Regions from separate parts of the Micromonospora sp. NPDC003816 genome, predicted to be linked through region 2. Evidence: riboswitches for the same ligand, from Rfam matches in the RefSeq annotation. Region 2 holds a riboswitch; each other region holds the start of a gene.
What was found. A riboswitch is a leader RNA that binds a small molecule or an ion and turns the genes downstream of it on or off. The one in region 2 is predicted to bind cyclic di-AMP.
Positions count from the first base shown of each region.

Region 1: it holds a riboswitch for cyclic di-AMP, as region 2 does, so the genes downstream of both, ACFYTT_RS24565 (hypothetical protein) here and ACFYTT_RS10535 (NlpC/P60 family protein) in region 2, are expected to answer to the same signal.
Region 3: it holds a riboswitch for cyclic di-AMP, as region 2 does, so the genes downstream of both, ACFYTT_RS08540 (hypothetical protein) here and ACFYTT_RS10535 (NlpC/P60 family protein) in region 2, are expected to answer to the same signal.
Region 4: it holds a riboswitch for cyclic di-AMP, as region 2 does, so the genes downstream of both, ACFYTT_RS14430 (C39 family peptidase) here and ACFYTT_RS10535 (NlpC/P60 family protein) in region 2, are expected to answer to the same signal.

Region 1 is NZ_JBIANP010000009.1:74,940-82,516, forward strand. It holds gene ACFYTT_RS24545 (hypothetical protein) at 284-613, shown strand; gene ACFYTT_RS24550 (carbonic anhydrase) at 972-1,616, opposite strand; gene ACFYTT_RS24555 (alpha/beta fold hydrolase) at 1,765-2,709, shown strand; gene ACFYTT_RS24560 (HelD family protein) at 2,970-5,084, shown strand; cyclic di-AMP (ydaO/yuaA leader) riboswitch at 5,249-5,381, shown strand; gene ACFYTT_RS24565 (hypothetical protein) at 5,386-6,471, shown strand; gene ACFYTT_RS24570 (1-phosphofructokinase family hexose kinase) at 6,707-7,577, shown strand, end outside.
Region 2 is NZ_JBIANP010000002.1:1,010,365-1,017,941, forward strand. It holds gene cutA (divalent-cation tolerance protein CutA) at 1-274, opposite strand, end outside; gene ACFYTT_RS10505 (DUF6966 domain-containing protein) at 485-829, opposite strand; gene ACFYTT_RS10510 (DUF6228 family protein) at 985-1,332, opposite strand; tRNA gene ACFYTT_RS10515 (tRNA-Gly) at 1,491-1,564, opposite strand; gene ACFYTT_RS10520 (zinc metalloprotease) at 1,778-2,779, shown strand; gene ACFYTT_RS10525 (pyridoxamine 5'-phosphate oxidase family protein) at 2,847-3,380, opposite strand; gene dcd (dCTP deaminase) at 3,460-4,038, shown strand; gene ACFYTT_RS10535 (NlpC/P60 family protein) at 4,094-5,134, opposite strand; cyclic di-AMP (ydaO/yuaA leader) riboswitch at 5,147-5,281, opposite strand; gene ACFYTT_RS10540 (NlpC/P60 family protein) at 5,461-6,474, opposite strand; gene ACFYTT_RS10545 ((Fe-S)-binding protein) at 6,727-7,577, opposite strand, start outside.
Region 3 is NZ_JBIANP010000002.1:598,143-605,719, reverse strand. It holds gene ACFYTT_RS08570 (dienelactone hydrolase family protein) at 1-640, shown strand, start outside; gene ACFYTT_RS08565 (AI-2E family transporter) at 643-1,821, opposite strand; gene ACFYTT_RS08560 (hypothetical protein) at 1,946-2,734, opposite strand; gene ACFYTT_RS08555 (hypothetical protein) at 2,941-3,366, opposite strand; gene ACFYTT_RS08550 (MarR family winged helix-turn-helix transcriptional regulator) at 3,456-3,791, opposite strand; gene ACFYTT_RS08545 (carbonic anhydrase) at 3,987-4,685, shown strand; gene ACFYTT_RS08540 (hypothetical protein) at 4,769-5,785, opposite strand; cyclic di-AMP (ydaO/yuaA leader) riboswitch at 5,789-5,920, opposite strand; gene ACFYTT_RS08535 (YibE/F family protein) at 6,087-7,466, opposite strand.
Region 4 is NZ_JBIANP010000003.1:785,305-792,881, reverse strand. It holds gene ACFYTT_RS14440 (bifunctional cytidylyltransferase/SDR family oxidoreductase) at 1-859, shown strand, start outside; gene ACFYTT_RS14435 (CDP-glycerol glycerophosphotransferase family protein) at 893-2,593, shown strand; gene ACFYTT_RS14430 (C39 family peptidase) at 2,737-3,606, opposite strand; cyclic di-AMP (ydaO/yuaA leader) riboswitch at 3,823-3,964, opposite strand; gene ACFYTT_RS14425 (hypothetical protein) at 4,281-5,036, opposite strand; gene ACFYTT_RS14420 (hypothetical protein) at 5,214-5,678, opposite strand; gene ACFYTT_RS14415 (acyltransferase) at 5,803-7,065, opposite strand; gene ACFYTT_RS14410 (polysaccharide pyruvyl transferase family protein) at 7,259-7,577, shown strand, end outside.

The DNA.
Region 1 (7,577 bases), on a different contig from region 2:
TCCCCTACGACCTCGACCCGGACCGGGTGCGTTGCTGGAACACATGATGACTCCTGTGACGGATGGTGCGCCAGCGAATCGGGAAATCCGCCGGTCGGAATACCCGGACAGGTGACTGTGGTTCCACCTCGTGACGCCGCGACGACCAGCCGGAATCGTGGCTCGTGTACAGTTCCATCGGCGGCCTGTGCCGCGTACAGCCTCTGCGGGTCACCCGTTCGGTGCTCCCGCACCAGCCCCCGGACGTTTCCCGTCCTCCGTACGTCTTGCAAGGAGTACCTCCGTGGCGAGCAACACCTCTAAGACCGCGCGCGCGTCAGTCCGGGCCGGCCAGGCTGGCCAGGGTGGCGCACTCAGCGTGCTGGGCGAGTTCAAGTACCTCATCCCGCTCAACGGCGGCAAGCACGCCTACGTGCGGAACCTGACCAACGGCAAGACCGCGCACCTGCGCACCGACTCCGAGGCCTTCGTCGAGGAGATCCGGGTGCTGGCCGCCGCCGGGCACGCCACCAAGATCCGGGCGGAGATCAACGGCCTCAACGCCGCCCACCCGGGCGACGGCTGGGACGCCACCGAGAAGCGCCTGGTCGAGGCCGGCGTCTTCGAGGGCTGAGCCCCGCACCACACCTCGCACCACCACGAACGCCCGCCGGGTCCACCCGGCGGGCGTTCGCGCGTCCCCACCCCCACCGCGCCCCCACCCCACCCCGCCCCGCCCCGGCGGCCTCGCCCCGCCCCCGCCCCCGCCGATCATGGAGTCATGGCGGCAACGAAACACCTCATAACACCCCATAACTCCAACCACAAGTCCATGATCGCGCGGGACAGGACGGCAGCGATCGCGCGGGACAGGACCGGCAGCGGGACACAGGGCACGGGACGGGGCCGCAGGCGGAGGGCGGGGCAGGCGGGGAGGGGCACCGCAGACGGAGCGACAGCGGGTGAGACGGGGCGGTCCAGGAGTGTGGCAGTCAAGGAGTGGCGGGCAGGAGGGAGACCTCGCCGGTGGTGAGGGTGTAGAGCGCCCCGGTCACCGCGATCCGGCCGGAGGCCACGGCCGGGGCCAGAAGCGGGTCGGCGCGCAGGGTCGTCACGGTGCGGCGGACGTGGCGGCGTACGGCCAGGGGCTGCACCTGCGGGTCGTCCAGCCCCACCTCGGTCACGGCGGGCGCGATCCGGTCGATCAGGTGGGCCAGCGCACCGGGCGGGCGACGGCCGGTCCGCAGCGTGTCGACCGTCGCGGCCACCGCGCCGCAGCGTTCGTGGCCGAGCACCATCACCAGGGGTACGCCCAGCACGTCCACGACGTATTCGATCGAGCCGAGGACCGCGCGGTCGAGTACGTGGCCGCCGGTGCGGATGACGCAGATCGAGCCGAAGGTCTGGTCGAAGATCGCCTCCAGTGGCACCCGTGAGTCGATGCATCCGAGCAGGACGGCGTACGGCTGCTGGTCGCCGGAGGCGCTCGCGGCGGCGGCGGTGACGTCGTGTCCGTGCACCGGCTGGCCGCTGACGAAGCGCCGGTTGCCGGCGAGCAGGTCGGCCAGGGCGGCCCGAGGGGTCCCGCCGGCCGCCCGGTCGTCCGGTCGGGGGTCGGCCGTCCGTGGCATCGCCATGGTCTCAGCGTGACCGCATCGTCCCGTCGAGGTGCCCGGTTCCGGGATCTTCTCAGGACCCCGATTCGCGTGGTCTCATGACGGGTAGCCGGTGTTACCACCGGGTATTCCCGGTGTTACGCATCCGCGTGTGCCTGGGGAGGTGGCGATGCCAGATCCGGTCGAGATACGACTGGGCGACGACGTACGCCTGCACGTGGACATCGACGGACCGGCGGATGCCGAGGTCACGGCGGTGTTGCTGCACGGCTGGACGCTGGACGGGCGTAGCTGGCACCGGCAGGTGGCGGCGCTGCGCGCGGCGCACCGGTCGGTGCGGGTGGTCAGCTACGACGCGCGCGGCCACGGTCGGTCGAGTTGCATGACGCTGCCCACGGCGACGCTGGCGCAGCTCGGCGACGACCTCGCCGCCGTGCTGGACACGGTGGCGCCGACCGGGCGGGTGGTGCTGGCGGGGCACTCCATGGGCGGCATGACGATCATGGAGTACGCGCACCGGCACCCGGGGCACTTCGCCCGCCGGGTGGCCGGCCTGGTCTTCGTCTCGACCACCGCCGAGGGGCACACGCACACCGTCTACGGGTTGTCGCCCCGGATCGCCCGGATCATCCGGCTGGCCGAGACCACCGGCGCCGGGGTGCTCGCCCGCTGCGGGGCCTGGCGTCCGCCCCGGGCCCTGCTGCGCGCGCTGCAGCCCAGCATCCGCTGGATGCTCTTCGGGGACCGCTGCGACCCGACTGACATCCGCCTGGTCACCTCGGCGGTGGCGCGCGCCTCGCTGCGCTCGATCGGCGGCTTCCGGGCCTCCTTCGGCGCCCAGCACCGGCTGGAGACGCTGGCCGCGCTGGCGGACCTGCCGGCAGCGGCGCTGGTCGGCGACCGGGACCGGCTCACCCCGCCGCCGTGCGCGGAGTCGATCGCCGCCGCGCTGCCGGCCACCGAGCTGACCGTCTGCCCCGGCGCCGGGCACATGTTGATGATGGAGCGTCCCGAGGAGGTGACCGGCGCCCTCTCCGGCGTCCTGGGTCAGGTGCTCGCCGACGCCGGACGCACCGGTGGCCGCTCCGCCGCCGGCCGTACCCGCCGCCGCTAGTGCGGTGTCCAGGAACGTTGGCGGTGTCGCGGCGAGGTCCAGGCGGCGGTCCGGCAAGGCGGAGTCGGGCCTGGATACCGGTGTTGTATCCAGGCCCGACTCCAACGCCGCCGGTCGTCGTCTGGACCCGGCGCGGCCCGGTGAACGTTTCTGGACACCGCACTGGAGATCGCACCCGGACACGGTGCCTCCGCGCGCCCGCGACGTGGGGCGTAATCTCGTGCGGTTGGCCGGGCCGGCGTGACGAGGAGAACGAAGCGGTGGACCAGAGCACCCTGGACCGGGAGATCGCCGTCGAGCAGCGGCATCTCGACCGGGTGTACGCACGACTGGCCGAGCTGCGACGCGCGGCGGTCCGCGCCGAGCGGGACGGCTACCGGCTGGCCCGGGTCGGCAACTTCGGCGCGCTGGTCGAGCGGGACGCGATGGTGTTCCACGCCGCGCAGCGCCGCCACGTGCTCGACGCCGAGTACGAGGGGCTCGTCTTCGGCCGTCTCGACCTGCGCGACGGGCAGGTGTTCCACGTCGGGCGGCTCGGTATCCGCGACGAGGACGCCGCCACGCTGGTGGTCGACTGGCGTGCCCCGGCCGCCGCCCCCTTCTACCAGGCCACCCCGGCCGAGCCGCTCGGCGTGGTACGCCGCCGGACGATCCAGTCCAGCCGGGAGCGGGTCACCCGGATCGAGGACGACCTGCTCGACCCGGACGCCGCACCGGCGGAGATGGCGGTGGTGGGCGACGGCGCGCTGCTGGCCAACCTGTCCCGGGCCACCGGCCGGGGGATGCGCGACATCGTGGCGACCATCCAGCGCGAGCAGGACGAGGCGATCCGCTCCCCCGGTTCCGGGGTCACGCTGGTCTCCGGCGGGCCGGGCACCGGCAAGACGGCGGTGGCGCTGCACCGCGCCGCGTACCTGCTCTACTCCGACCGCAGCCGGTATGCCGGCGGCGGCATCCTGGTGGTCGGCCCCTCCTCGGTCTTCGTCGAGTACATCGCCTCGGTCCTGCCGTCCCTCGGCGAGGAGACCGCCACGCTGCACTCGCTGGGCACGCTCTTTCCCGGGCTGGTCGCCACCCGCACCGACCCGGTCGACGTGGCGGCGGTCAAGGGGTCGCTGCGGATGCGCCGGTTGCTGGAACGGGCGGCCCGGGACGGCGTACCCGACTCCCCGCCCGAGCTGCGGCTGCTCTACCGGGGGCAGTTGCTGCGGCTGGAGCGGGCCGAGCTGGACGCCATCCGGGAACGGGCGTTGGCCCGGGGCGCGCGGCGTAACGAGGTACGCCGGGCCGGCTTCGACGGCGTCCTGGCGGCGCTCTGGGCACAGGCCCGCCGGTTGGGTGTCGCCCGGTTGCCCGAGCAGCGGGCCTTCGAGGACGAGTTGATCGACCGGACGGACTTCCGGGACTTCCTCAAGGCGTGGTGGCCCCGCCTGCATCCCCGGCACGTGCTCGGCTGGCTGGCCGATCCGGAACGGCTGCGCCGGTACGCCGCCGGGCTGCTGTCCCGCGCCGAGATCCGGCTGCTGGAGCAGGCGTACCGGGGGCTGGCCGCCGAGGGTCCGACGGTGGCCGACGCGGCGCTGCTCGACGAGCTGGACGCGTTGCTCGGCAAGCCGGTGCGTCCGGCCCGCCAGAAGCGCGACCCGTTCCAGCTCGCCGGTGGGGTTCGTGAGCTGAGCACGTACGCCGACCGGCAGCGGGCCGCCCGCCAGGCGGCGCGGGAGCGGCCGGAGGACTACCGCGACTACGCGCACGTGGTGGTGGACGAGTCGCAGGACGTGTCACCGATGCAGTGGCGCATGATCGGCCGGCGCGGTCGGCTGGCCTCGTGGACGGTGGTGGGCGACCCGGCGCAGACCGCGTGGACGGGTGATCCGCAGGAGCTGTCCCGGGCCCGGGACCAGGCGTTGGGTCGTCGTCGGCGGCACCGGTTCACGCTCACCACGAACTACCGCAACTCGGCGGAGATCTTCGCGGTGGCAGCGGCCGAGATCCGCCGGGCGTACCCGGACCTGTCCCTGCCCACCGCCGTGCGGACCACCGGGGTCGACCCGGTGGATCTGGTGGTGCCGGCGGCCGAGTTGGCGGCCGGCGTGACGTCCGCCGCGAGCGCGCTGCTCGGCGAGGTCGAGGGCACCGTCGGGGTGATCACGCCGGTGCCGCGTCGGGACGAGGTCGCGGCCTGGCTGGGTGGGCTCGGCGGCGAGCGTCTCCAGGTGGTGACCAGCCTGGAGGCCAAGGGCATGGAGTACGACGGCGTGGTGCTGGTCGCCCCCGGCGAGATCCGCGCCGATCCCGGCTCCGGTGTCCGTACGCTCTACGTCGCCCTGTCCCGGGCCACCCAGCGGCTGACCACGATCGAACCGACAGGCTGAGCCCGGAGGCCACCGACCTCGCTTGGCGAAAAAGCAACAAACATACCTTATGTCTGGTTTACTCGTGATCAGGGGAACACCAGGAGTCACACCGGCTGCACGGGTCCCACCAGCACCGGTAGGCTCGGACCCGGCCTCCGCCAGGCGGCACTCGACGGTGCCGGCGGTGACCGCCGCCTAATCGCCCGCCAGGGCGAACCGGGGAACCATGTTCCAGGGGTGCATCCGCGTCCAGCGGTAGGGATCTTCCGTCCCGAACCCGTCAGCTAACCCGGTCGGCGGCTGACGGAAGGACATGTGCATGCCAGCAGTGGCAACCGTGAGACCGGCCGCCCGTATGGCGGCCCTGATAGCCGCGGGGCTCGCCCTTGCCCTGGGCGCCGCGCTGGCGCCGTTCAGCGCCGCCTCCGCGGCTCCCGGTGACGTCGGCGACGAGGGCGGCACCCCGGCGCTGCGCGCCCAGTTGGAGGCGGCCAGCAAGGGTTACCTCGACGCCAAGACCGCCCTCGACCGCTCGGTCGACCGGCAGAAGAAGCTGGCCGAGCAGCTCACCACGACCGAGGGCCAGCTCACCGAACGCAGCACCAAGGTCGCCGAGATCGCCGCGCAGGCGTACCGCAGCGGCCGACTCGGTGCCGCGTCGGCGCTGCTCAACAGCGGATCCCCGGCCGGCTTCATGGACCGCGCGGCGGCACTGGACGCGGTGGCGGCCAACGAGGAGCGCGCCCTGCGCGACCTGCGGGCCAGCCGGGACGAGGTCGGCAAGACCAAGCAGGCCCTCGACGTCGAGGTGCAGGAGCAGCGCAAGCAGGTGGCCGTGATGGCCAAGCGCAAGGAGCAGGCCGAGCGTTCGCTGACGGTGGCCGAGGAACGGGAGGAGCGGGCAGCCGAGCGGGCCGCGGCGGAGGAGCGGGCCAGTCGGGCCCCGGCACGCAGCGGCGGTTCCAGCAGCCCCACGGCCAAGCCGGCGCCCCGCAACTCCAACGGCTCCTGGCCGGCCGAGTCGTGCAGCGTCAACGACCCCACGCCGGCCAACGGCTGCATCACCCCGCGCACCCTGCACGCGCTCAACCAGGCCAAGGCCGCCGGCTTCACCCGGTATGTCTCCTGCTACCGCGCTGGCGGCTCGGGTGAGCACCCGAAGGGGCGGGCCTGCGACTTCGCGGCGCAGAAGAACGGCTTCGGCGGGGCCGCCACCGGCGGCGACCGGACGTACGGCAACAACCTGGCGGCGTTCTACGTCAACAACGCCGACCGTCTCGCCGTGCTCTACGTGATCTGGTACAAGCAGATCTGGCTGCCCAGCAGCGGCTGGCGGACGTACAGCGGCGCGCGTGGTGACCCCTCCAGCGACCACACCAACCACGTGCACCTCTCGGTGTACTGACCCGCACGACACGCCGGGTGGCTGCCCTCACGGGTGGGTCCACCCGGCGTCGTCGTTCCCGCACCCCGACGCGCCCGCCTCGAATCCACCCGCCCGTCGCCGCGCGCTCTCGCGCCACCTTGGTTACCGTCGACATCGAAGCGGACATTTCGTGGCGACCGGGAGGAACGGTTATGAGCGGACCGCAGCGGACCCAGTGCGACGGTGTGTCGTGAGCGCGGCGACCGGCCATGTGATGGTCTTCGCGCCGACCCCCCTGCTCACGGTCACCATCGACCAGCCCAACGAGACGCCGGAACTGCACCTGCACCCCGGCGGTCAGGGCGTCTGGCAGGCCCGGATGGTGCTGTCCCACGGTGTCGACGTGGTGCTCTGCACCGCGCTCGGCGGCGAGATCGGGCAGGTGCTGGAGCCGTTGCTCGTCAGCGAGGGCGTCGACCTCAAGGTGGTGGCGCGGGACTCCGGCGGCAGCGGCGGGTACGTGCACGACCGCCGGGACGGCACCCGGCAGGAACTCGTCGACGTGACCGGGCAGCCGCTGAGCCGGCACGAGCTGGACGAGCTCTACAACCTGGCGCTCGGCGAGGGACTGCGCGCGGCGGTGAGCATCCTGAGCGGCCCGAACGACCCGTCGCTGGTCCCCGCCGACCTGTACCGCCGCTTCGCCGCCGACCTCGGCGCCAACGGCAGCCGGGTCGTGGTGGACCTCTGCGGCGACCACCTCACGGCAGTGCTGGAGAGCGGGGTCTTCTTCGTCAAGGTCAGCCACGAGGAGCTGATCGCCGACGGCCTCGCGACCGACGACGACGAGGAGCAGCTCACCCGGGCGATGCACGACCTGCACGCCAACGGTGCCGAGAACGTGGTGGTCAGCCGCGCCGACAAGCCCGCGCTGGCCCTCGTCGACGGCGAGGTCTTCGAGGTGCGGATGCCGCGCCTGGAGGCGGCCGACCCGCGCGGTGCGGGTGACTCGATGACCGCCAGCGTGGCCGCCGTGGTGGCGCGCGGCGGCGACGTACGCACCGCGATCCGGACCGGCGCGGCGGCCGGCGCGCTCAACGTCACCCGGCACGGGCTGGGCACCGGGCGGCTCGACTCGATCACCG
Region 2 (7,577 bases):
CCTGGCTCACGGGCAGGGCGATGACGCAGGGCACCTCGTACGGATGCTCCGCGTTCACACGGGCGGTGATGCGGTCGACCAGGCTCGCCCGGGTGTGCAGCGCCACCCGCGCCTCCTGTTCGTCGTGGACCGTGCCCTGCCACCGATAGATCGAGCGAATCGGAACGAGGTGGTGTCCACAGGCGGCCAGACGGTCGTCCACCAGGCGGCGCGTGAAGGCTGCCAGCCACTCGGCGTCCGGCCCGGTAATGATCACCTCAACGACGTCAGTCACCTGCGATCTCCCCCGTCCCTGAGCCTGTCTATGGTGGCGCGGGCTTCCTGCTCACTGTGCGCCATTCCGCCCCACCCGGTGACGATCGTGCCCTCGTAGCTCAGCCCTACCCATCGGCCCGTCATCTCCTGGCCGTGCTTTCGCCCCGTCGGTGGTAGCCGCCGTCTGCAACGCCGGACGTCGACCGTTGGATCGGGCATGCTCGAGCAGTCATTGCTGCCGAGACTCCTGAATGTCGGCCTTGAGCTGCGCGGCCAGGCCGTAACACAGCCCTCGCAGCTCCTCGATCTGCTCGGAGACAGCCCGCTCTCGATCCGGCGACAGCGAGCCGCTTCCGATGATCGACAGATCGCTGATGCTCCCCATCCCGCCGTATGCATCCATCCAGTAATCGAGGCCAGTCACATCGCCAGCATCCAAGCGGGTAAGCGCTCGGTCCGCCCACTGTGCCCAGTGCTCGGTGTCAGCCTGGCGTAACAGGTCGCGTAGGTCGACCAGCGCGATCCGAAACCGCTGAAGGTTCCAATCGATACGCGACTGTGGCACCTTGACCACGGCCTGACTCCTCATGCAGCACTCTATGGCGCTCCGTCTGCCATAGTCTGCGCGCATTCCTCACCTCAGACAAGCTCCGTACGACACGCTCATGGCATGTGCGGGGAGGGGCCGCTACAGCCAAAGCAGGTTGCTGATCTCGGCAGCCACCTGGGTCATCTCCTCGCCAGCCTCCAGCAAAGCTCACGTTCCATAGACCTCCAGGTACGGACGCCCTGCCACCCTTCCCACCCTTTCGCGAGGGGGTCGAGGAAGACCGACAGGGCAACAGTCTCCGGCCCGATACCCAGCCGAACGGAAGCGCCCGACCTCGACCGTGGCTCAACTCGTTGCCAGCCACACGTCCTCCGAACCTGACCTAATACCAAGTGATCCGAACCGGCAGATGCGCGATGCCATGACGCGCTTCCTTGATCAATGAGAGCCGCAGGCGCGATCTGGGTCAGAGACCGGCGCCTAGCTCTAAACACCCGGGCCGACGTCCGCGCCGAACTGGCGACCATCAACCGACTCTGGGGCTCACGTAGACGGGAGCAACGCGCCGTCGACCTCGCCTATCGACTGCTCTGCGCCTTGACGCGCAGCAGGCACAGCATGCCCGAGAAGCGGTCGGCATGAATGAAGCCCAGGTCGGGAGCGCATCCTGACCTGGGCTTCACGCTGGAGCGGGTGACGGGAATCGAACCCGCACTGTCAGCTTGGGAAGCTGATGTTCTGCCATTGAACTACACCCGCAAGCGGCACCACTGTACCTGAGCCGTCGCCCCGGTGCACCCAGCCACCCCCGCCGGCCACCCTGCCCGGCCCGCCTCCGCACGCTCCGCAAGAAGTTGCACGCCGGCAACACATAGCCATTCTCAAATCTGTCGATGCGTTGTAACGTCTGCCCCACGTTTCCCGCACGACGCGACACAACCCCCGGTCGCGTCGCCAGAAAGAGGTGGGCTTATGGGACTCCGTCCCGTCCTGCTGAACCGGCGGATCGCCGGCATCGCATCGACGTCGCTGGCGGTGGCGCTCGGTGTGGCCACGGTCGGTCTGCTGCCGGCGGCCACCACGGCCGCCATTCCGACGGCTGCCGCCGTCTCCGCCGACGAGGTGTGTGAGGACCCGACGGGCACTGCGGCCCGGGTCCGGGGCGACGCGGTCGTCAAGCACGACCCGAACGAGTTGACCATGGCTCAACTGCACCAGCGGGAGTCGGAGTTCGCCGACCTGTTGCAGGAGCGGGCCAAGCGGGTCGGCCAGCGTACGCTCAGCGCCCAGGCCGCCGCGGCCTCGGTCACCATCCCGGTCGTGGTGCACGTGATCCGCAAGGACACCACCCGGGCCGGCGGGAACATCCCCGACTCGATGATCCAGTCGCAGATCAGTGTGCTGAACCAGTCGTTCGCCGGTGCGACGGGCGGTGCCGCCACCGCCTTCGCGTTCCAGTTGCAGAGCATCAACCGGGTCACCAACACGTCGTGGTATCCGATCCGGCAGGGCTCCACGGCCGAGCGGCAGATGAAGACCCAGCTCCGGCAGGGCACCAAGGGCACGCTCAACATCTATCTCGGCGAGCTGAGCGGGGGCCTGCTCGGCTGGGCGACCTTCCCGCAGAGCACGCTGAACGTGATGGACGGCGTGGTCGTGCTCAGCGAGTCGCTGCCGGGTGGCACCGCCACCAACTACAACCAGGGTGACACCGGCACCCACGAGGTCGGTCACTGGCTGAACCTGTACCACACGTTCCAGGGCGGCTGCTCGGGCAGCGGCGACCAGGTTTCCGACACTCCGGCGGAGGCGTCGCCGGCCTACCAGTGCCCGACCGGTCGGGACACCTGCTCCACCGCGGGGCTGGACCCGATCACCAACTTCATGGACTACACGTACGACACCTGCATGTACCAGTTCACCCCGGGTCAGGCGACCCGGATGATCAACGCGTGGAACACGTACCGCGCGTAGCGCGGCAGCCGTCGGCGCGTACCTCCGGTGCCGGTCCCGTCGTCAGGCGGGACCGGCACCGGTCGGTTCAGGCGGCGCGGACATGTCGGGCCGCACGGGTCCGGTGGGGCGTGGGCCGGGCGGCCTGCGGAGTGGCACCGGCCGGGTCGAGCCAGACCTGCACGGCCGGCTCACCGACCAGCCCGCCGGTGGCGGCGCGCTCGTGCCGGGCGAGCATCGCCACGTCGACGGTGAACTCGAACAGGCGCCAGTCGGCGTGCGGGGCGGCACGGGCCGCGAGCGCCAACCGGGCCACCGTGGCGTCGTCGGTGACGGGTCGGGCCCGGCCGGCGACGTACGCCTCGTCGTCGCTCTCCTCCGCCGGGAACGAGTGGAGCGCGTAACGCCCGTCGCGTTCCAGGTCGCGCCGCTTCGGCGAGTCGATCACGAAGCAGAACAGACCGTCGTCGGTGATCACCGGGGAGACCGGGTGCACCCGGGGCCCGCCGTCGGCGCGGACCGTGGCCAGGTAGCCGAAGCCCGGGCCGTACTGCTGCATGAGAAGGCGGATCCCGTCGGCGAGTCGGGGCTCGTCGACGGCGAAATCGGACCAGGAAGCCATGCCGACATCCTATCGAACATACGTTCTAAGCAGGTAGTCCGACACGCAGGTCACGACTACCGGCCGCTATGGTGTGGCGATGCTGCTCTCCGACCGTGACCTGGTCTCCGAGATCAAGGCCGGCACCCTGGCGCTGGAGCCCTTCGAGCCCACCCTGGTGCAGCCGTCCAGCATCGACGTACGCCTGGACAAGCTCTTCCGGGTGTTCAACAACCACCTCTACACACACATCGACCCGGCCACCCAGCAGGACGATCTCACCTCGCCGGTGGAGGTGCCCGACGGCGAGCCGTTCGTGCTGCACCCAGGCGAGTTCGTGCTCGCCTCCACGCTCGAGGTGATCTCGCTCGGCGACCAGCTCGCCGGCCGGCTCGAAGGCAAGTCCAGCCTCGGTCGCCTCGGCCTGCTGACGCACTCCACCGCCGGCTTCATCGACCCCGGCTTCTCCGGCCACGTCACGTTGGAACTGTCCAACGTGGCCAACCTGCCGATCATGCTCTGGCCCGGCATGAAGATCGGTCAGCTCTGCATCTTCCGGCTCGCCTCGCCCGCCGAGCACCCGTACGGCTCGCTCGTCTACGGCTCGCGCTACCAGGGGCAGCGCGGCCCGACGCCGAGCCGTGCCTGGCAGAACTGGCGTACCTGGCCGACCCGCTGACCACCGGCGGGCCCGCGCCGCGCGGACGCGGGCCCGTGGTCGTCCGCCCGAGGACTCAGCCGGGCCGACCGAAACTGTGGATCGGACTGGTGTCCATCCGCTTCATCGCGATCGGCTTGCCGGCACGGGAGGCGTGCACCACCCAGCCGCCGCCGACGTACATCCCCACGTGGTGCAGGTCGCGGAAGTAGAAGACCAGGTCACCCGGGCGCAGGTCGCCGCGACTGACCGAGGCGGTGACCTGCCGCTGCCGCGCCGCGTTGTGCGGCAGCGACACCCCGGCCCGCGCCCACGCGGCCAACATCAACCCCGAGCAGTCGTACGCGTGCGGCCCCTCGGCACCCCACGAGTACGGCTTGCCGATCTGGGCGCACGCGAAGGTGACCGCCTCGCCGGCCGGGCCACCCGGGTAGGTGGCCGGACAGGGCGCCGGCCGCAGCGGACCACCACCCCCGTCGTCGTACGCCCGCAGCCGCAACCGCTGCAACCGGTCGATCTCGGTGTCGATCTGCCGCCGCTTCGCGGCCAGGTCGGCTTCGGTACGGGTCAGCTCGACGATGGTGCGGTCCAGTCCGGCTCGGGCGGCGGCGAGTTCGTCCCGCAGTTCACTCGCCTGGCGTACGTCCTCCTGCTGGAATCGGGCGTACCGGTCGAGCAGGCCGAGCTGGGCGACGACCTCGCTCGGGGACCGGCTGCCCAGCAACGTGTTCACGGCGCGGACCGGCTCGCCCCGGTACGCCCGCGCGGCCAGCGCGCCGACCCGCTTCATCGCCTCGTCCACCTGCAGTTGCAGCGGGGCGATACGGGCGGTCAGGGCGTCCGCCTCCCGGCGGGTGCCGGCCAGGTCCTGTCGGGTCGCGTTGTGTCGTTCGATGACGGCTTCGAGCCGGTTCCAGTCCTCGTCGATCTGGCGCTCGATGTCGTCGACGGTCGGGTCGGCGTGGGCCGCCGTCGCGCCACCGGTCAGCAGGACGGCGGTCGCGGCGAGTGCGGCGAGTGCGGTGGTGCAGCGGTACCAGCGGAATCGCGGCGCAGCCGTCGTCGGGCCGGATGTCCCCGGCCGGTACGACGGTGGCCGCGGGGCATGGTGTGCCACCGGGCTGCGTACTCCTTCTTCCCAGACCGCCTACCGGGTTAGCTGACGGGTTCGGGCGCCCGGGACGCCCTACCGCGACCATCGCGGACTCACCCCGGAAACCTGGGTCCCCGGCTCGCTCGGACAGCGACTCGGCGGTGTCGGACCGTCACCGCCCCGGATGGGCGGTTGTGCCAGCGGGCCGACGATTGCCCAGCGTAGGGACGACCGGCGTCAATACGCAACACACCCACACCGTCACTCTCGGTGCATTAATCCGACAACGAAGAAGGCCCCCGGTCGCTTGACCGAGGGCCTTCCGTGGTTCCTGCGTACGCGCTCAGGCGTCAGCCTGGTCGACGGAAGCCGGCGACCGGCATCGTCGTGATCGGCGAGACGTTGACCGGAACACCGGCACGCGCCGCGTGCACCATCGTGTTGTTGCCCAGATAGATCCCGACGTGACTCACGTCGCTGCGGAAGAACACGAGGTCACCGGGGCGGGCGTCGGCCCGCGAGATCGCCTTGCCCTCGCGCCACTGGGCGCCGGTGAAGTGGGTCAGGGAGATACCCGCCGCCCGGTACGCGTACTGGGTGAGACCGGAGCAGTCGAACGAGTTCGGCCCGGTGGCGCCCCAGACGTACGGCTTGCCGACCTGGGCGCAGGCGGTCCGGATGGCCGTCCGGGCCGCGTCGCTGACCACGCCGTTGATGGTCGGGCAGTTGGTGGTCTTGACCGTGGTGACCGGCAGGGACCGCTCCAGCCGCTTGATCTCGGCGTCGATCTGCTTCTTCTTCGCCGCCAGCTGCTTCTGCTTGGCCTCCTGGTCGACGATCAGCGCGTCGAGGGTGGCCTTCTGGTCGTCGTACTTCTTGCGGATCTTCATGACGCCCTCGAGCTGGCGGCGCTCCTCCCAGGCGAGCCGGTCGAGGAGGGCCATCTGCTCACCGAGCTGGTCCGGCTTCGCGTTGAGCAGCACCGCGCCGAGTTCCTGCGAGGGGCCGGTGATGTAGTACCGGGAGGCGAGACCGGCGACGCGGTTCATCGCCAACTCGGTCTCCAGGGCCAACGGCTGGATCTTCTTCTCCAGCTTGTCGACCTTCTCGCGGTTGACCCTCAGCTCCGAGCGCACCTTGTTGAACTGCTCGATGGTGGGTTCGAGCTGCTGCCACTGCTTGTCGATCTGGCGCTCGATCTCGTCCACCGACGGCGCGGCGTACGCGGGCGCGGCGACCAGGCCGGCACCGACCGCAGCAGCGGCGACCAGGACGACCAGGCGGCGAGCGGCCTTGCGCAGCCCGCGCACGGGGGTGGAACGTCCCGGCGCATGACGATGGAGGGGCATGGTTGCCACCGGCACCGACTCCTTTGCGACCGACCACCGGGCGTCCCGCTAGCGGTAAGGGGCGAGACAGACGACCACGGCGGTCGGTGCCCCACATTAGGGAAGGCGCGCAGCGGAATCAAGGCAACCAACGGCTCATTCACCTTTGTGCGACCGACCGCACACAAAGGGTGTCGACCAATTCGTTACAGTTATCTACGCCAATATAAAAATCGGGACGTGTCGGCATCCGTACAGATGCCCGACACGTCCCGACGTTCGCGCTGGTCAACCGGCGACCGGCTCGCCCTCCTCGGCGCCCCGGGCCTGTTCCGGCTTGATCGAACGCAGCAGCACGCTGGCCACGTCGACCACCTCGACCTGGTCGCCGGCGCCCTTGCCGTTCACTCCGTCACTGAGCATCGTGGAGCAGAACGGACAGCCGACCGCGACGGTCTTCGCACCGGTGGACATGGCCTCCTCGACCCGATCCACATTGATCCGCTTGCCGATCCGCTCCTCCATCCACATGCGCGCGCCACCGGCGCCGCAGCAGAAGGAACGCTCGCTGTTGCGCGGCATCTCGACGAGGTCGTTGTCGGCGCCGACGGCGCTGCCCAGCACCTCGCGTGGCGGGGTGAAGACCCGGTTGTGTCGGCCCAGGTAGCACGGGTCGTGATAGGTGACGCCGCCGTCGACCGGCTGCACCGGGGTCAGCTTGCCGGTGGCGACCAGGTGCGCCAGCAACTGGGTGTGGTGCACCACCTCGAACTCGCCGCCGAGCTGGCCGTACTCGTTGCCCAGGGTGTTGAAGCAGTGCGGACAGGTCGCGACGATCTTGCGCTTGGCCTTCTCGCGACCCTCGAACGCCTCGTTGAGCGTCTCCACGTTCTGCTGGGCGAGCATCTGGAAGACGAACTCGTTGCCGATCCGGCGGGCCGGATCGCCCGAGCAGGTCTCGCCCTCACCGAGGATGGCGAACGAGACACCCGCCTCGTTCAGCAGCGTGGCGACCGCCCGGGTGGTCTTCTTGGCGCGGTCCTCGAAGGCACCGGCACAGCCCACCCAGAACAGGTATTCGAAGTCCTCGACCTCGCCGACCCGGGGCACCTCGAAGTCGAGGCCCTTGGTCCAGTCCT
Region 3 (7,577 bases), 410 kb from region 2:
GGGTCAGGTGGAGCTCTCGGCCGACCTGCTGGTGCCGACCGGCACGTCCGGTGCGGTGCTGTTCGCGCACGGCAGCGGCAGTTCCCGGCACAGCCCCCGCAACGTCTCGGTCGCCCACCGGCTCACCTCCGACGGGCTCGGCACCGTCCTGGTCGACCTGCTCACCCGGGCCGAGGACGAGGTGGACGCGGTCACCGCCGAGCTGCGTTTCGACATCGGGCTGCTGGCCGACCGGCTGGTCGCGACCCTGGACTGGCTGGCCGCCGCGCGGCCCTTCGGCGCGGTGCCGATCGGTCTCTTCGGCGCCAGTACGGGTGCCGCCGCCGCCCTGATCGCGGCGGCGCGGCGGCCCGACATGGTCCACGCCGTGGTGTCCCGGGGCGGCCGACCCGACCTGGCTGGAGCCGCCCTGGGTGAGGTGCGCGCCGCCACCCTGCTGCTCGTTGGTGGCCTCGACGAGCAGGTCATCACGCTCAACGAGCAGGCCCGGGACCGGATGGCCGCGCCGACCGACCTACGGGTGGTGCCCGGCGCGACGCACCTGTTCGAGGAGCCCGGGACGCTGGAACAGGTGGCCGAGGCGGCGGCCGGCTGGTTCCGCGACCACCTGCGTCCCCAGCCGGTCCCGGCGTCGGGCTGAGGTCAGACCTTGCGGACCGTCCTGCGGGCACGGGACTGCGCCGTCCGCCCCCGGATGATCCTGGTCCAGCGTCGCTCCGCCGCAGCGGCCTGACGCTGCTGCTGCACGCTGTCGACGACCCGCCAGACGACGGCGGCGATCGGGACCGCGACGAAGGCGCCCGCGATGCCGGCGATGAGCGTGCCGGCGGTGACCGCGAGCAGGATCACCACCGGGTGCAGCCGGACCTGCCGCTTCATGATCAGCGGTTCGAGCAGGTTGCCCTCGATCTGCTGGACGGCGATCACCGCGCCCAGAGTGAGCAGGGCGGTGGTGGGGCCGTTGGCCGCCAGCGCCACCAGCACCGCGACCGCGCCGGCCACGGTGGCGCCGATGATCGGCACGAACCCGCCGATGAACGTGATCAATGCCAACGGGAAGGCCAGCGGCACACCGAGCAGCACCAGCGCCAGACCGATGCCGATGGCGTCGATCGCCGCGATCAGCATGGTGCCCCGACTGTACGAGCCGAGCGTGCGCCAGCCGACCCGACCCGCCTTGGCGGCGATCTCCCGGTTCGGCCCGCCCGCCCGGCGCAACGTCCAGTGCCACATCGACCGGCCGTCCTTCAGCAGGAAGAAGAGCAGCACCAGGGCGAGCAGGACGGAGCCGAACACCTCGGCCACCGTCTGCGCGCTGGCGACCGGGTCGACCTCCTGCTGGCTGACTGCCTGGCGGAGCTGGTCGACGAGGCCGTCGAGCTGCGCGTCGGTGACCGGCAGCGTGGAGGTGACGAAGTCGCGGCTGCGTTCCAGGCCCTGCCGCAACTCGTCGCCCAACTCGCTGAACTGGCCCGCGGTCATGTTCCAGACCAGCACGCCCACGCCGGACAGGACGCCGAGCAGGAGCAGGACGGTGAGCAGCGCGGCCAGTGCGGCGGGCAGGCGAAGCCGGCGCAACGCGAGCTGGACCGGGTCGAGCAGTGCGGCCAGAAAGAAGGTGACGGCCAGCGCGATGGCCAGCGGCGTGACCAGCATCGTGATCCGGGCCAGCAGGTAGAGACCGGCGGCGATCACCACCAGGCAGGCGCTCCAGACCACCGCCGTGCGCACCAGCCAGGGCAGAGCCGCCCAGGTCTGTCTCGGCCCGGCACTCCGCCGCGTCGACTCCTCGGGCTTACGCCCGTCACCCCGTGCGACCACGTCGGCCTCCTCTTCCCGGCGAGGTCGTACCCGGCCGGTGTCCGTCCGACACCGGTCCCACGCTAGGTTCCCGCCCGACGGGCCGGGGGAGGTTCGCGCTATCTGCCTGTCGCGGCAGACCCGGTCAGTACGCGGCAGCCGCCCGGCCGCGCACCACGGTCGGCATCTCGCGGGTCTGCTCGACCCCACCCAGCGCGGTCAACGGCAGCACCGACTCGCGTTCCTCGACCTGTGGCAGCAGTGCCGAGAGCGCCTCGTCGCGCAGGCTGCGGGCTGCGGCGACGGCCAGCTCGGCGGCCCGCCAGCGCTCCTGCTCCTGGGCGTGGGCCGTCTGCTGGCGTGCGAACAGGTGGTCGCGTACCGCCCGACGGAGCGCCAGCTCCTGCTCGACCGGGTGCCGCCGCGGGTCCCAGCCCCGGTGGGCGAAGACGTCGCTGAGCTGTTCCACCGACAGCTCCCGCCGCCAGTACGCCTCCATCGCCGCCCGGTGCAGCCAGCGCTCCCGGTCGGCGTACTCGGCGGGGGTGCGCGGGGTCTGCGGCAGCGGCATGCCGGTGGCGGCGGTGAGTCGGCGGACGTCCGCCTCCGCCGTCTCGTACGCCTGCCACGCCTGTTCGGCCTCGTCCTGCGCGGCGAGCCACTCCTCGCGGCGGCGGCGGGCCGTGGCGTCGGCGCGGTCGGCGGCGACGGCGACCTCCTCCGCCCAGCGGTCCTGGTCGCGCTGTTCCTCGGTGTGCTCGGTGCGACTCGGCAGTGCCGCCTCGCGGATCCGGGCGCCCGCGTCGAAGCGCAGGAGTCGTCGGGGGCGCAGCAGCAGGGCGGCGAGGGCCAGGATCACCACGCCCAGCAGGGTCAGCCAGATCACGGCGGCCCGGGGGACGTCGGGCAGGACGTAGGAGAGAGCGGTTCGCATCATCAACACCTCTCGCGGTCGGATGAGGGTCGTCGACTGGGCAAGGTCTGTGGTCGCCGAGGGCGGCGACAGGACGGCGGCGGGGCCGGACGGGTCCGCGACGGCGGTGTGCCCGGGACGCTCGGCGACGGTCGGTCGGGATCGAGGTCGGGGCCGGGTCGGCGGACGGGCGCGGGCCGGAGGGCGTCCTGGGGGCGGGCCGTCGGTCAGGCCGTCGGTGGACCGCGACGGAGCGGCTCGCCGTGGCCGACGGCGAGCCGCAGCGCGGCGGGCCGGTGGACCGTGGTGGTGCCGGCCGAGCCGGACTCGGCGGCGGGCTCGGGGTGGGCCGGCGGCGCGGTCGGCGCCGTGGGCTGCGTCGGCGACGTCGACAGCGCGGCGGACGCCCGCACGTGCTCGGTGACCGGTGCGACCGTGCCCGGCCAGGTCGGCACGTCGGCGGTGACGGACCAGGCGCGATGGTCGGCGACGGCATGGGTCGGCTGGTCGTCGGTCGGGCGCAGTGGCAGGTCGGCGACGGCCGTGCCGAGGCCGACCGCCACCACGAGGGCGGCCAGTGCCAGCCGGGTCAGCTCCCGCAGCGTACGCAGCGTCGCCGGCCACAGGGGACGGGCGAGCACGGCGGACGACACGTGTTCAACCTATCGTTTCGGTGCGGAGAACGCATTGGCGCAGCCCCCGTCGGGTCGGTGAACCACGCCACGTCGTCGACTGTGGACGGTCAGCGATCGCCGCTCGCGGTCGAGGGCGCGTCGGTGAAGAGGGCGAGCAGGTCGCCGATGTGGCGGTCGGCCTCCGCCGGGTGACGGAACCGCCCGGCCGGGTTGAGGGTGTACTCGTTGCGGCGGCCGACCCGGGTGCGGTGCAGATAGCCGCCCGCCTCCAGGTCGGCGACGATCGCCTGGGCGGCGCGTTCGGTGACCCCGACCTCACCGGCGACGTCGCGCAGCCGGGCGGTGGGGTTGCGGGCGATGGCGAGCAGCACGTGCGCGTGGTTTGTCAAGAAAGTCCAGTTCCGGGTGCTTTCTCGCTCGTCTGAGGTCGCCATGCCCGCCATCGTATGGCCTGCCCCTGACGTACTCGGGCTGCGCCCGCACCCGCCCGCGCCGGTTGGCAAGCGTTCTGGAATACATGAAATGCAGATCACGCATAGCTTGACGCGCCTTGCGCTGCGTGTGACGGTTGGTGGCAGCCCGTGGCCAGCGCCGGCCGGGATGACCAGGCATTCCACCGAGAGGCGAGGTGACGCCGGATGAGTCGACCCGGAACGATCGGAGCGCAGCCCGGTCCCGAACGCGAGTACCTGACCGCTGACCTTCCCGGCTCGCGGGAGCGCGCCCTCGCCGAACTGGTCGCCGGAAACCGCCGCTTCGTCAGCGACACGCTCCGGCACCCCAACCAGAACGCCAGCCACCGGGCCGCCGTCGCCGCCGAGCAGCACCCCTTCGCGGTGATCGTGGGCTGCTCCGACTCACGGTTGGCTGCGGAGATCATCTTCGACCGTGGGTTGGGTGATCTCTTCGTGGTCCGCACCGCCGGCCACACCATCGGCCCCGAGGTGCTGGGCAGCGTCGAGTACGCGGTGAGCGTGCTGCGTACCCCGCTGGTGGTGGTGCTCGGGCACGACTCGTGCGGTGCCGTCCAGGCGGCCCGTGCCGCGGCGGCCACCGGGACCGCGCCGACGGGCCACCTGCGTGCCGTGGTGGACGCGGTGGTGCCCAGCCTGCGCCGGGCCGAGCGGGCGGGGATCGACGACCTGGACGCGATCGTCGACATCCACATCGCGCAGACCGTCGAGGCGATGCTGGAGTCCTCCGAGGCGTTGGCCGCCGAGGTGGCCGCCGGCGGGTGCGCGGTGGTGGGCATGTCCTACCGACTGGCCGCCGGTGAGGTGCGGACCGTCGCGGCGGAACCCGCCGAGATGGCGGGCGTGGTCACTCCGGTGGGCTGACCCTCGGGCCGCCCACCGACACGGACGACGAGGGCCGCTCCGCCAGACGGCGGAGCGGCCCTCTCAGGTCGCCGGGACGCTGCTCAGAGCAGCGACACGTGTACGTGGTCCGTGTGGTTGGACGGGCCGCTGTAGGACCGCCACCGGTTCTCGGTCGGGAACCAGATCTGCCGGTTCCAGATCACGTAGTAGATGCCGAGCCGGTCGGCGTTGCGGACCAGGAAGGCCGCCAGGTTGTTGCCGTAGATCCGGGTGTCGTCGTTGTGCCAGGGGCTGAACCCGCTGTTCTGCAACGACCAGTCACAGGCCCGGCCCTTCGGGTGCTCGAACTTGTCACCGGGCCGCCAGCAGCCGACGAAGCGGTTGAAGCCGGCCCGCTTGACCTCCTTGTACATGTGCAGCGTGCGCGGCGTGATGCAGCCCGACGTGGTCGGGTCGTTCTGGTTGCACGACTCCGCCTTCCAACTCCCGTCGGACGCGCGGTTCGGTGCCACCCGGGCGACCGGTGAGGTGGCGGCCACCAGGCCACCGGTCAGGCTCTCGCCACCGACCAGGCGGAGCGACTTCTCCGCCTCGGTCTTCTTACGCGCCATGTCGTTGGTCAGCTTCTGCTGCTCGCGGACCTCGGCGTCGGACGCGAGCTTGGCCCGGTCCGCGCGCTCCCGGATCGCGTTGACCTCGCCCAACTTCTTGTCGTTGAACAGGTTCAACTCGTCGAGGGCGGAGGCGCGGTCCATGAACGAGTCCGGGGCGTTGCTCTGCAACAACATCGCTATCGCACCGACCCGGCCGGTCCGGTACGACTGCGTCGCGATCTCGGCGACCTGCGGCCTGAGCGCTTCGAGGTCGGCCTGTGCGCGACGCAACTCGACGTCGAGCTTGAGCTGCCGCTTCTTGGACTTCTCCAGCTGGTTCTTGGCCTTGGAGAAGTCGCGGTTGGCCGACTCGATCAGGTCGTTGAGCATCGGCGGGTCGTCGTCGTGCTCGGCGGGGCTGGGTGGGTTCGGCGCGGCCATGGCCGGCAGAGGTCCGGCGAACACGGCGAACGCGGCGAACACGGCCACCACGGGGGTCATCCAGCGGCGTAGGGGTGCCGTCACTTCTTTCCCTTCCATCGACCGCCGACCGAGTTAGCTGACGGGTTCGGAACGGAAGTGGCCCCTACCGCTGACGCGGATTCACCCCACCTACCTGGGTCCCCGGCTCGCCTCGCGGCGATTGGGCGGTGGCACCGCAGGCGCCGCTGCGCGCCTTCGGCGGTGACCGGCAGTGAGGTTACCCGAGAGTCCATGTCGGTCTCTACGCCCCGAACCTGACTAGATGCGTCATTTCGTAATCGCGATGGGTGACCAACGACACGGGCACGAACCGTGTCGGCAGGGGCGGTCACGCTGCGGGGTGTCACCATGTGGTGTCCGTGCTCCTGTCCGGATCGGGCCACCGCGAACCGGTGGCGGGGGATGTGTCACGCGCACGCGCGGTGCTGAGTGCGTGCAGTGCCTCGGACCGGTCCGAGCCGGGCCGGGGAGTCGGTGGGGTGGGGCCGTCGCCGTCCGGCCCGTCGTCGTGGCCGCCGGGTCCGCCGGGCTCCGGCGTGTCCCGCCGCCCGGCGGTGACCACCAGCGCGGCCAGGGCGGTCGTCAGCGGTACGGCGGCGACCAGCCCGAGCGTGGCCACCACGCTGCGGACGATCTCCTGGGTGAGGAACTCGCTGGTCACGATCTGGCCGAGCGCGCGGGTGTCGGCGGTGAGCAGGAGCAGCAGCGGCAGCGACGCGCCCGCGTACGCCAGCACGATGGTGTTCACCACCGAGGCGATGTGGGCCCGGCCGACCCGGGTCGCCGAGCGGTACAGCTCCCGGCGGGTGAAGCTCGGGTTGGCGTGCCGCAGTTCGGTCACCGCGGCGGCCTGGGTCACCGTGACGTCGTCGAGCACGCCGAGCGAGCCGATGATGATGCCGGCGAGCAGCAGGCCGTGCAGGTCGACGTCGCCCCGGAACATGGAGAGCGTGGTGGCGTCCTCGCTGCCGAAACCGGTCAGGTGGGTGGCCCGGGTGGCGGCCAGCCCGAGCAGGCCGGTGAGCACCAGGCTGCCGAGCGTGCCGAGGACGGCCACGGAGGTCTGTGCCGAGATGCCGTGCGTCAGGTACAGCACCACGAACATGATCAGTGCCGCGCCGACGATGGCCACCACCAGCGGCGGCTGGCCGGCGCTGATGCCGGGCAGCACGAAGGTGAGCAGGATGGCGAAACTGGCCGCCAGACCGCCCAGCGCGGCCAGGCCGCGCAGCCGTCCGAAGGCCACGATGGCGGCGGCGAACAGCACCGCGAGCCAGATCAGCGGCTTGCCCCGCTGGTGCTCGGCGATGTTGTAGCTGCTGATCGAGGGATCCTCGGGATCGATCAGGGAGACCAGGATGATCGCGTCGCCGACGCTGACCCGGGGTGCCCCCGGCCCGTCCGGCAACGGCGTCTGCACGTCCTGACCTTCGTCCGGGCCGCTGTCGACCCGCACGGTGACCGTGCCGCACTGCTGCCCGGCCGTGGTCGGGGTGCCCTCGGGCACGACCGGGTTCGGTGGACAGGGCTCGTTCACCACCCGCGTGACCGTGCCGTGGTATCGGGGCAGGTCGTCGGCGGCCTCGGGCCGGGGCGGGTCCGAGGGCCAGAGCACGAGCGCGGCGACCAGGGTGGCGAGGAAGAGGGGGACCACCGTCACGATGAGGATCCGCCGCACCCGGGGTGGGGTGGGCGGAGCGGAACGGGTGTGGTCGGCGCCCATTCATTGTCTCCCAACGATTCCAAGGCGAACTACGTACCGGCGGGCGAGATGGTTCAGCGCCGCCGGTCGGCCACGGCGGCGGGCATCCGGAATGGCCCGAGCGTGGCAGGA
Region 4 (7,577 bases), on a different contig from region 2:
CTACCTGCCCGAGGTGCCGATCAAGGTGATCGACGGCTCGGACGAGAACATCAAGGTCACCCACCCGGTCGACGTGCACCTGGCGGACAAGCTGTTCCAGCTCGCCGCCGCCAAGGTGCCCCGGCTCACCGACCACCGGTCGTACAGCGAAGAGGTCACCGGCCGCACGATCGTCGTCTTCGGCGGCAGCTACGGCATCGGCCACGACCTGACCGAGCTGGCCCGCCGCCACGGCGCCCAGGTCTTCCCGTTCAGCCGCTCCAGCACCGGCACGCACGTGGAACGGCCGGAGGACGTCGAGGCCGCGCTACGGACCGCCTTCGAGGCCACCGGACGGATCGACCACGTCGTGGTCACCGCCGGGATCCTGGAGAAGGGCGCGCTGGCCGAGATGGACCAGGAGACCATCGACCGGGTGCTCCAGGTCAACTTCGTCGGCCCGGTGACCGTCGCCCGGCAGTCCCTGCCCTACCTCCAGCAGACCAAGGGCCAGCTCCTGCTCTACACCTCCAGCTCGTACACCCGGGGCCGGGCCGACTACGCGCTCTACTCGGCCACCAAGGCCGCGCTGGTCAACCTCACCCAGGCGCTCTCCGACGAGTGGGCCGAGTTCGGCGTACGCGTCAACATCATCAACCCGGAGCGGACCGCCACCCCGATGCGGACCAAGGCGTTCGGCGCGGAGCCCGAGAACACCCTGCTCGCCGCCGAGACCGTCGCCCAGGCCTCGCTGGACGTGCTGATCTCGGAACTCACCGGCCAGGTCATCGACGTACGCCGGCCGCCCGGCGAGGCGTCGACCCCCGCCCCGGTACCCACCCAGGCCGACGCCCCCCGCAGCGGCACCCGCGTCGGCTGACCCGCCGACGACGAGCACGAAGGCAGCGCCGAGATGCGTGGTGACCTGGTCACGAAGTTGGCCGCCCGGGGCCTGGCCACCGGCGGTGCGGTCCTGGCGTTCCTGGTGCTCGCGCTCACCGGCGCGACCGCCTGGGGGCTCGGGCTGGCGGTGGCCGCGCTCGCCGCCACGGTCTGGGAGCGCCGGGTCCGACCGGGCGCCGACAGCGTCGCGGAGACCGCCCTGCTCGCCGCCGGGATCCTGGTCGGCTACGCCCGGCAGCTCGACGGCGGCTTCGACCCGATCCTGGCGGTCACCGCCCTCGTGCTGCTCGGGCTGGTGCTGGTCACCGGGCCGCTGCGGACCGCCGGCAACCTGGAGATCCGCGCCGCCAACCTGCCGGTACGCACCTGGGTGCCGCAGGTCGCCGCCCGGCTCGACGACGCGGTGGCGGGGCTGCTCGCCGCCCTGGCCGTGGCCGCCCTGGCCGGGCTGCCCGCCGTGGTCGCCCTGCTGGTCTGCCTGCCGGTCGGTGCCGCCGCCGGGGCGGTCGCCCTCGACCTGGCCCGCCGCCGGTTCCGGCCGACGGCCGGCGGGTCGGCGGTCACCCGGGCGCTACGCCGGCACCAGCCGGAGTTCGTGCTGCACTTCTCCGCCCCGCCCGGCTCGGAGTACCAGGTCACCATGTGGCTGCCGTACCTGGAACGGATCGGACGGCCGTTCGTGGTGATGCTGCGGGAACCGGAGTTCCTGCCCGCCGTCGCGGCGGCCACCACCGCACCGGTGGTCTACTGCCCCACCCTGCGCACCATGGACGAGGTGCTGGTGCCGAGCCTGCGGGTGGCGTTCTACGTCAACCACGGCGCGAAGAACAGCCACTGCATCCGATTCACCCAGCTCACCCACGTCCAACTGCACCACGGCGACAGCGACAAGGCGCCCAGCGCCAACCCGGTGTCGGCGATCTTCGACCGGATCTTCGTGGCCGGCGAGGCCGCCGTCGACCGGTACGCCCGCGCCGGGGTGGAGATCCCGGCCGAGAAGTTCGTGGTGGTGGGCCGCCCGCAGGTCGAGGCGATCGAGGTACGCCACCAGCCGACCCGGGGGCTGACGAACCCCACGGTCCTCTACACCCCCACCTGGACCGGCCACCACGCCGACGCCGACTACTGCTCCCTGCCGATGGCCGAGACGCTGCTGCGGCGGCTGCTCGACCGGGGCGCCACGGTGATCCTGCGCGCCCACCCCTACACCAACCAGCACCCGGGCTCGGCCCGTCGCCTGGCCCGGCTGCACGAACTGCTCGCCGCCGACCGCTCCCGCACCGGCCGCCAGCACGTCTTCGGCGCCGCCGCCAGCCGGCTCACCCTGGCCGAGTCGGTGAACCGGGCGGACGCGCTGGTCTCCGACGTCTCCGGGGTGGTCTCCGACTGGCTGTACTCGGGCAAGCCCTACGCGGTCACCGACACCGGCGTCGACGGTGACCGGTTCGTCGAACGGTTCCCCCTCGCCGCCACCGGCTACGTGCTGCGGCGGGACATGGCCGACCTGGACGACGTGCTGACGCGGCTGCTCGACACCGATCCGCTCGCCGAGGCACGCTGGGCGACCCGACGGCGCTACCTGGGCGACTTCCCCGCCGACTCGTACGCCGAGGCGTTCCTCTCCGCCGCCCGGCGGGAACTGGACCCGGCCTGGACCGCCCCGGCGCCACGGACCACGACCGACGACGCGGCGCTGCCGACCGCCCCCTGAGCGCGCAGCAGCGGCCGTGGTGAGCGGTGGGCGTACTTGGTCAGACCTGTAGACCGAGAAGTAAGGAAGGGCCCCCTGCTATCGCCTGGTGTATAGCAGGGGACCCTTCCTTACATCCGGTCCTTACATCTCGTCCTTACATCTCAGGAGGAGTAGCCGCGGGTGGCGGCCCAGTGGGCGAGGTCGGTGGTGCTCATCCAGTACGAGTAGTACGAGGCGTCGGCCGAGTCCGCGATCTTGACCAGTCGACCGTCGTCCGCGTAACCGACCACGGCGACGTAGTGGCCGCCGGGGAAGGAGTGCCAGCCACCGTCGGTGTCGGTGGCGCTGCCGGCCACGTTCACCACCACACCGCGCCCGTCGGTGATCGCCTCCACCACGTCGGCCTGGAGCTGGTCCATCTGCGTCGGGGTGGCCGAGCCGCCCCGCAGCATCGTGGTCGAGTACGGCTCGCCCTTGAGCGTGGCGTTGAGCACCCGGGTGGTGTCCAGAGCCGAGTTGGTGCCGGCGTACGTGGTGCCGAGCTGGGCGGCCAGGGTGTCCTGGTCACGGTCGACCCCCGCGGCGCTGAGCGCGTTGCGTACCGCGGCCGGGCCGCAGTAGTAGCCGGTGGTCTGGGCCTGGAAGTCGTAGTCCAGGACCTTGCGCGTCGGTGGCTTCGGTGCGGTCTTCTCGCTGACGGCCACCGGCGAGGGGGCCGCCGAGGTGGCCTTCGGCGTGGGCGAGGGCGACGGTGACGGTGCGGCGCTGCTCGGGGCCGCGCTGCCCGGCGGGGTCGACGGGGTCGGCTCCGCGCGGGTGTCGGCGCGGGAGGCGACGGTGTCGCCCCGCATCTCGGCGACGGCGGTCGTGGTGTGCGCGGTCGTCGGGGCGTCCTCGGTGCCGACGAGTACGGCACCGGTGCCGGTGGCCAGCGCCAGCGCGGCGGCCGAGGCGGCGACGACCTGGTAGGGGCGTTCGGTGGCCAGCCGGCGTAGCTGGCGTGTCAGGGTCTGCTTCACGGAGTCCTCCACGGGGGCTCAGGGAGGCACGGCGATCCGCTCCGGCGGTCAGCTCGACAGGACATGCCGAGGACCGCCCGAGTGGGCGGACGGGCCGTGCGAGGGGCTTCGCCCGGTCGGGGCCGGGCGGGGGCCGCAGTCAGCTCGCGGCCGACGGCCCGGTGAGCGCGGGCACCGCAGTGCCGTGGAGGAACAAGAGGGGTATCACAAGGGGATGCACGAGAGGAAAGCTCCTTCCGACACCGCCGACCGGGTTAGCTGACGGGTTCGGGCGGGAAGTTGGCCCTACCGCGAGCCGAGGCTCGCGGATTCACCCCAGAGGTGCGGTGGGTCCCCGGTTCGTGAGACCACGATTAGGCGGGTCGATGCGGCGTCGCCTCCTGCGATCGGTTACCGCATCGGACGGGCCGACATTACTGGTCGGTCATTGCCCTGCCAACCCGCTCTGACCTGCGCAAACATGATCCAGCTCAGTGATTTTCGGGCGTTCGGTCATCGATGTCCCGCAACAGGACCGACGGTGATCGACGTAACGGGCGGTGACAACCGGACCACCCCCGGACAATGCCTCCGGACATCACGTCACGTCTCGGGCGGTTGCGGCACCACCGTCCGTTCCGGCGATCGGTGTGACCGGGCTCACCCGATCAGGCCGGATTACCGGGGCTCCGCGCGTCTCGCCCGAGTCACCCCACGCGCGCCGGACGCCAGCGCAGGGCCGCAGCGGCCGGACGCGCGGCGGTGGTCACGGCGGGTGCCGGCACCGGGTTCGGTCGCAGGCGCTGCGCGGCGGCGTACGCCTCGGCGGAGAGCACCCGGGCCGCTTCGGTGGCCCGCTCCGTCTCCCGCCAGGCGGCCCGTTCCCGCTCGGCGGCGGCCCGGTAGGTGGCCCGGTGGTTGTCCCGGACGACCCGGGCCAGCACGACCTCCTGTGCGGCCGGGTGCAGGCGGGGGTCCCAGCCGGCCCGCCGGGCCAGCACGTCGGTGAGCTGCCGCGCCGACAGGTCACCGCGCCAGTGCGCCACCATCGCGGCGTGGTGCAGCCAGCGTTCCCGGGCGGCGTACTCGCTGGCGGTGCGGGGGGTGCGGGGGGCGGGCAGCGCGGTGGTCCCGGCGAGCCGTCGGGCCCGGCTCTCCGCCTCGTCGAAGCGGGCCCAGGCACGGTCGAGGGCGGTCTGGGCGGTACGCCACGCGTCCCGCCGCCGGGCGGCGTTCTGTGCGGCCCCGGCGGCGGCCACCGCCACCTCACCGGCGTAGCGGCGCAGGTCGGCCGTCTCGGCCTCGGCGGGGTCGTCGGCGGGGCCGGTCTCGTCGGGGCCGGACGGTTCGGGCCGGGCGACCAGGACGGTGAGCACACCCAGTGCGAGCACGAGCAGCACCGACCAGATGGCGGCGGCCCGGGGCACCTCGATCAGGAACTGGTAGAGGACGGTCTTCTCCATGGCGGTACCTCGTGGGCCGTGGTGCGCTGACAGCGGGCCGCCGGCACCCGGTCCCCCGACTGCGGTGCGTCGGAACCGGGCGGGGCGGTGACGGGATGTTTCGCGGGGCAGAGGTCCCGGGCGTTGCGGGACGGGCTGCGGCGGAGTCCGGTCGGTGTGCCGCAGCGGGGCGTGAGGTCAGTCGCCGGGTGGGGCGCGGGCACCGTGGGCACCCGGCGGGACCGCCGTCGGGAGGGACGCCGCCGGGCCGCCCACCACCGCCGTCACGGCGGGCCGCTGCGCCAGGCCCGCCTCGGGCGACAGCCCGGGTACGCCGAGCGCGTCGGCGCGGTCGACGGCCCCCGTGGCGGACACCGTGACCAGCGCACCCGTCGACGAGGGGCGCCAGTCGGCACGGGGCGAGGGCACGAGGAGAGGAGCCGACCCGAACCGGCCGGCGACGGGGTGCCCGACGAGCGCGGCCTGTGCGGGCGCGGCCAGTGCGGGCGCGGCCGGTGCGGGCGCGGCCAGTGCGGGGGTGGCCTGTGCGGGCATCGCCCAGGTGCCGAGGGTGAACGCGGCGGCGACCGCGAACCCGGTCAGCAGTCGCGTCGCCCAGCGCGCCAGCCACCACAGGGGACGGGCGGGCGCGACGGGAAGCACCCGGTCACGCTACCGCCACCACTGTCGCACCGCATCGGCGGCGGGCGTGTCGGGTAGACGACGCGCCGTAATCGGCACACGAAACAGCAGGTCGGGGCGTCGACGACAACGGTCCACGGTGGACTCAGCGGTCCCGGTCGCGGAGACCTGCCGTACTCGGCTCGTCACCCGGCACCCGCTGCCTCGGCGGCCCGGCGGGCGGGCCAGCGGGCGATCCGGCGGGCGGATCTGCGGACGGTCCCGCAGGCTCGGCGGACCCGCCACCAGGCGGGGCGGCGGGGCCGGCGGCAGCGCGGCTCGGGGCGAGTCGGCGCATCATCGGTTGCTCCACGTAGCGGTGCAGCAACGCGGCCAGCGCCAGGGTGAGCAGCAGGAACCCGATCACCGCCGGTACTCCCCACCAGCCGGGCAGGCCGGTGCCCCAGTCTCCGGTGAGCCGCAGGATCGTCATGATCGCGAAGACGTGCACCAGGTAGAAGGCGAACGAGACCTCGCCCAGCCAGACCATCAGCCGGGAACGCAGCGGCGAACGGCGACCGTGCACGTCCGCGTCGGCCGCCGCCGCGATCACCAGGACGTACGCCACCGACAGCAGTGCCGCCCAGAGTTCGGCCCGGATCCACTGCGAGGCCGCCACCCAGGTCGCGACGAAGATCACGGTGGCCAGCGGCAGCCGGGGCCCGCGCCAGCGACCGCGCAGCATCAGCTCGGCGGCGGCCACACCCATCCAGAACTCCAGCGACCGCACCAGCGGGAAGATCTGGGCGAACCACCACCGGCTCTGCTCCGGCACCAACTGCTGTCCGGGCCAGAGCGCCAGGATCAGCAACGGCATGGCGATCACGACGGCCCACAGCATCCACGGCCTGGCCCGTCGGATCAGCGGCAACGCCAACGGCAGGCACAGATAGAAGAACAGTTCGCAGGAGAGCGACCAGCTCACGTTGTTGACGCTGTAGAAGTAGCCCGGTCGCGGGTCCCATGCCTGGAGCAGGAAGAGGTTCTCCAGCGCGGCCACCGGGTTGATCGGGTCGGCGAACCAGAGCGCCGCGAGCATGGCCAGCGCCCACAACACCAGGTGGTTCGGATAGATCTTGGCGAGCCGACGACGCCAGAACCTGCGGCGGGAGTCACCGACCCGGGCCGACCAGACCAGCACGAAGCCGCTGAGGATGAAGAAGAACTGCACCCCGGACAGGCCCAGGGTGAAGATCTCGCTGACCACCGCCTGGTGACCGGGCTCGGCGATGATGCGCATGGTGCCAGCGTGGAAACCGAAGACCAGCAGCGCGGCGATCCAGCGCAGTCCGGTCAACGAGGGCAATCGGCTGGCGTCACCGCGTCGGGTGGTGGAGGGCTGCCTATCGACGACGGTGGCGCTGGTCATTCCGGGCACCATACCGGTGCGGGCACACCCACTCGACGCGAGGCAGGAGGGGCGGATGCGGCGCAGGTGTCAACCGGTCCTCCGGTGGCCTAGTATTCCCGGGACTTGGATGAGCACCCACCCCGCCATCCGGCTCGGTGGTGCGCCGGGCATGCCGAGGCGGGGCCGGCACCGACGAGAGGCAGAGTCAGCGATGCACCAGCGGATCCTGATGCGGGCCCGAAAGGGTCCCTTCGACGTCAACTCGCCCGAGGAGACGTTCGAGCGGAACCTGATCGGTGAGAACGCGGGCAACCTGGTCTTCAGTCACGCCGCGAACAAGCTGCTGGCCACCCGCGCCGCCACCATCACGCCCAACGGCTTCACGGTGAACATGCGCGACAGCGACCGGATCAACGAGGAGTACGACGTCTTCGTGGTCCCGCTGGCGAACGCGTTCCGGCGCAGCTACGCCCACCGGCTCGACGCGATGAGCCGGCTGATCGAGCGACTCAAGATCCCGGTCGTGGTGC